DNA from 2 places in the Mycobacterium canetti CIPT 140010059 genome. Region 2 is predicted to be linked to the other one. Evidence: riboswitches for the same ligand, from Rfam matches in the RefSeq annotation. Region 2 holds a riboswitch; the other holds the start of a gene.
The links. Region 2 has a riboswitch for cobalamin ahead of metE (5-methyltetrahydropteroyltriglutamate--homocysteine S-methyltransferase). Riboswitches for the same ligand answer to the same signal wherever they lie in the genome.
Positions count from the first base shown of each region.

Region 1: linked by a shared signal. The riboswitch ahead of MCAN_RS01385 (PPE family protein) and the one ahead of metE (5-methyltetrahydropteroyltriglutamate--homocysteine S-methyltransferase) in region 2 are both predicted to bind cobalamin.

Region 1 is NC_015848.1:315,419-317,883, forward strand. It holds gene MCAN_RS01385 (PPE family protein) at 1-888, opposite strand, end outside; cobalamin riboswitch at 1,027-1,208, opposite strand; gene MCAN_RS01395 (TetR/AcrR family transcriptional regulator) at 1,635-2,090, opposite strand; gene MCAN_RS01400 (sirohydrochlorin chelatase) at 2,115-2,465, opposite strand, start outside.
Region 2 is NC_015848.1:1,278,000-1,280,464, reverse strand. It holds gene MCAN_RS24100 (PPE family protein) at 1-484, shown strand, start outside; gene MCAN_RS06040 (hypothetical protein) at 598-834, opposite strand; cobalamin riboswitch at 1,041-1,276, shown strand; gene metE (5-methyltetrahydropteroyltriglutamate--homocysteine S-methyltransferase) at 1,410-2,465, shown strand, end outside.

The DNA of each region.
Region 1 (2,465 bases), 960 kb from region 2:
CAGGGTAAAAGCGATAGTTGCGGGATTGCCCGACGCGAACGCCGCCGCCAGATCCGCCCCGATGAATGCGAAGGTTTGCGACAGGAAGGCGACATAAGATCCGATGTCCATGGGGTAGCCAAGGGCGAACGCAATGTTGGCCGGGCTTAGGAAGGTTAGCGGATTACCCAGCGAGGGCAGCCACGGATCAAATCCGGAAAACATCGCTTGCAAAAAGGGGAGGTTGGTCAGCCAGTTGATGAACGGTTGTATAACGTTGTTGTAGAAGTCGGTATACCCGATCTTCTGCAACCATTGCAGCCATTCCTGGACTTGGTTCGGCTCGTCGGAAGCCGCTGTCGGCGCGTTGGCTTTCACGATCTGGGGGGCTGGGGTGGTCTGCGGTGCGGCGGCCACCGCCGCGGTCGAGACCGCTTGATAGCTGGCCATCGTGGTGGCGGCCTGGATCCACATCCGCGCGTAGTCGGACTCGTTGAGCGCGATCGGGATGGTGTTGATGCCGAAGAAGTTCGTCGCCATCAGCACGCCGTGGAGGGCGTGGTTGGCGCCCAGCTCGGCCAACGTTGGCATCGCGGCCAAGGCGGTGCCGTAGGCGGTGGCCGCGGTTTCTTGCCGGGTGGCCATGGCCGCGCTGTTGGCGCTGGCCTGCACCAGCCACGCCAGATAAGGGGTATGGGCGGCCACGTAAACCGCGGCGGTCGGGCCGTCCCAGGTGCCGGCCTGTACGGCGGCCAACAGCGCGGCCAGCTCGTCGGCCGTCTCCGCGTAGGCGATGCTCAACGAGTGCCACCCCTCGGCCGACACCAGCAGCGGACCGGGCCCAGGCCCGCTGCTTAGCAGCGCCGAGTGCACCTCTGGGGGCGAAGCCATCCAGATCGGGGCGGTCATCGGCGGCTGACCGCCGGCGGAGGTGTCGTCGCGTCGCGAGCAGCCACGTTAAGGCCCAGCAGCGTGGTGGTGGCCCGACCGCTAGACAAGGTTTGGAGCGTCATGACCGGTTAGCTTTCTCGGGGTACACCGCCCCGGGTGGCAGGACGCGATGACGCGAGTCTCCTGGCTCCCGGATCGTTGCTTGCCTCGCCTTCCAGCCTGTGGCCGTGGCTTATGAGGGTCGCTCCCCGGTGACAGTGGCGGGACCGCGCCGGATTCTCACCGGCTTCCTGCATCGTCATCGCCTGACGGGAAGAATATTGGCATGCAGAGCGTGGATTTGCACGTTGAGCGGCATTTGCCAAGCAGGGGTCGGTCACATCGCACGGTCGCAACAGTCACATGTGTCACTGCACTAGGCGACATCCGATCTGCCCAGCTCTCAGCGACAGGCGCCTGGCCGGCGGTTTTGTTCCCAAGTTGGTCGTGGCTGTGCGGGATTGGAGGCGGCGTTGACCTGCAGAAACCGAGTTGTCGCGCTTAGCTGGGCACAGCGACCATCGCCGACGGCGGAGCTCGGCGTCGGTGAGTCGCTTCGGTCGGCCGGGGCGGCGCGATTCGGGTTCGACCACGTGGTCGTTGACCAGCTGACGCGCCGAACGTGCAACCACGGCGGCAGCGCCCGGCGACGTGTCCCCGCCACCGGTACACGTTCGGCGCAGCCAGCGCACACACGGCACGGAGTTTAGGACTTACTCATTTGGCTATCCGCGACCGATATCGCCGACCAGGTAGCGCTGCATTGTCGGGCCAATGGCGTCGACCAGCATCTCCACCGACATGGAGTGCAGCGGCTCAGAACGCACCCCGTAGCGCATGATGCCCAAACCGACGAGTTGAGCGGCGCACAGCGACGCTCGGATGGCAATCTTGTCGGCCCCGAGCATCTTGAGCAACGGGTTGAAGACCGGTCCGATGAACATGGACTGCACGATCTCGGCGGTCTTGGCTAGCCCGGTGGTTGCGATGGCGCTCGCCGCAAAGGGACCGCCGCCGGCCGCATCCCAGGTGGTGATCAGCACGTAGAGGGTTCGGCGGCCTACCTGGTTGACGCTTCCGGTGACGATTTTTTCGATGAACTCCGGTGTGCCGAAGGGCAACCGCAGCATCTTCGCTACCGGGTCGAGGAGTCCGCGTGATGGCTCTTGGCTACGGGCCATGGTGTCAGGATCACCCCGCTGTGATCAAAGATCAAGCGTCACCGGTGTCGGCGTGCCATGCCAGCGGTGCAGCCGTTGCTGACGTGCTACCGCGCTGCGAAATCGGTTCGCGACCAGCTGTGCCAAGCCCGGATGGGTGCCGAGCGGTCGGGTTACCACATCGGCACCGGATGCCCGCAGCCGCTCTTGAAAAAGGCCTTCTGCCAACAGGAAGGAGGCGACCACGACGCGGCGCGCACCTCGGTTGGCTTCGGCCCGGTCTCGGGCCCGCTGCACAGCCGTGCGCACATCCGGACCGCCGGTGCCCGCAAATCCCATGTCCACCCATGATCCGGTCAGTTCGGACACTAGCGTCCGAGTGGTGTGCAGGTCGGC
Region 2 (2,465 bases):
GGGCAGCTTCAACTCGGGCACCTTGAATACCGGAGACTTGAACTCGGGCGACTTCAATACCGGCTGGGCCAACTCGGGCGATATCAACACTGGCGGCTTCCACTCCGGAGACCTGAACACCGGGTTCGGCAGCCCGGTGGACCAACCGGTGATGAACTCCGGCTTCGGCAACATCGGCACCGGCAACTCGGGCTTCAATAACTCCGGCGACGCGAACTCCGGCTTCCAGAACACCAACACCGGCGCCTTCTTCATCGGTCACTCGGGTCTGCTCAATTCCGGCGGCGGCCAGCACGTGGGCATCAGCAACTCGGGAACCGGCTTTAACACGGGCCTGTTCAACACCGGCTTCAACAACACCGGCATCGGAAACTCGGCCACCAACGCCGCCTTCACCACCACCTCCGGGGTGGCCAACTCCGGCGACAACAGCTCAGGCGGGTTCAACACCGGTAATGACCAGTCCGGGTTCTTCGACGGTTAGCCCCCGGATTCCAGCAGCCTGCGCCGCGCGAGATCCTTCGCGTTGGCCCGCCTGACCGCCACCGTCATGGCGGGTGCGGCGATTCCCGCGAAGCGGGAAGGCTCACCACGGTTTTACAGCGTCATCCTCGTCGTACCGTTCGGGCCGTCCTCCCACAGGTAGACCGTCTCCATCGGGAATGGCCCTTGCTCGTCCAGGTCGGCCGCCTCGTACGGACCGTCGCCGGTGACGACGTCGCCGCCGCGGGCGCCGGTTACCCGGACCGTCGTGGCGGTGGCCGTCGGGTGCAGCACGGCGCCGCCACGGATCGCGGCGGCGTGCTCCTGCCCGAACTTCTGGTAGGCGGCCATGTCAGCGGCCTGCTCGGGGGCCGACCAGTCGACGTCTCTGGTGCAGGTGAGTGCGGCGTATTGCGGCCTGTTGACCCATCATGGTCCGGGCCTATCCCGAATCTCACCCACATGACGATCGCGGCGGGCCCGATGAGGACATCCGGCGCCGAGCGATTTTGCCGCCGGCCGGGCCATGCCGGCCGATGTCACCGGAGTAGCCTTGACCACGCAGCTGGTCTGCTGGCGTCCGAAAGGGCGTCGGCATCGAGCGGGGCAACGATGCTTCGCGAGAGGGAACCCGGTGAGAATCCGGGACTGTCCCGCAGCGGTATGCAGGAACGACCGCCGTCTTGGAAGTAGACAAGCACTGGTCTCAACGACTGGGAAGCGACGGCCAGTAGGAGCACCCACCGGGTGCGAGCCTGCGAGTCCGAAGACCTGCCAGCCGTGCCGGACGCGCCGCGCCCGGCGGCTCATCGCCTCGTGGAATGGGCGTTTGGCCGTGCCTGTTGCCGGGTGCATCGGTGTGCACCTCAATCGGATCGGCTGCGCGTCCGCGGGCGGTGAACCACCCGTCGATCGAAGGACAGCACGTGACCCAGCCTGTACGTCGTCAACCCTTTACCGCAACCATCACCGGCTCCCCGCGCATCGGCCCGCGTCGCGAACTCAAGCGCGCCACCGAAGGCTACTGGGCCGGACGCACCAGCCGATCCGAGCTGGAGGCCGTCGCCGCCACGTTACGCCGCGACACCTGGTCGGCCCTGGCCGCGGCCGGTCTGGACTCGGTGCCGGTGAACACCTTCTCCTACTACGACCAAATGCTCGATACCGCGGTGCTGCTCGGCGCGCTGCCGCCCCGAGTGAGCCCGGTTTCCGACGGGCTGGACCGCTATTTCGCCGCGGCGCGGGGCACCGACCAGATCGCGCCGCTGGAGATGACGAAGTGGTTCGACACCAACTACCACTACCTGGTACCCGAGATCGGGCCGTCGACCACGTTCACGCTGCACCCCGGCAAGGTGCTCGCCGAACTCAAAGAGGCGTTAGGGCAAGGCATTCCCGCACGTCCGGTGATCATCGGGCCGATCACCTTCCTGCTGCTGAGCAAGGCCGTCGACGGCGCGGGGGCGCCGATCGAACGCCTCGAAGAGTTGGTTCCGGTCTATTCGGAGCTGCTGTCGCTGCTTGCCGACGGCGGCGCCCAGTGGGTGCAGTTCGACGAGCCGGCGCTGGTGACCGACCTCTCCCCCGACGCGCCCGCCCTGGCTGAAGCGGTGTACACCGCGCTGTGCTCGGTGAGCAACCGGCCTGCGATCTATGTCGCCACCTACTTCGGGGACCCGGGCGCGGCCCTACCGGCGCTGGCTCGCACCCCGGTCGAAGCCATCGGCGTCGACCTGGTGGCCGGTGCCGACACCTCGGTGGCCGGGGTACCCGAGCTGGCCGGCAAGACGCTGGTGGCCGGGGTCGTCGACGGGCGCAACGTCTGGCGCACCGACCTGGAGGCGGCGTTGGGCACGTTGGCGACCCTGCTGGGTTCGGCGGCTACCGTGGCCGTCTCGACGTCGTGCTCGACACTGCACGTGCCGTACTCGCTGGAACCGGAAACCGACCTGGATGACGCGTTGCGGAGCTGGCTGGCGTTC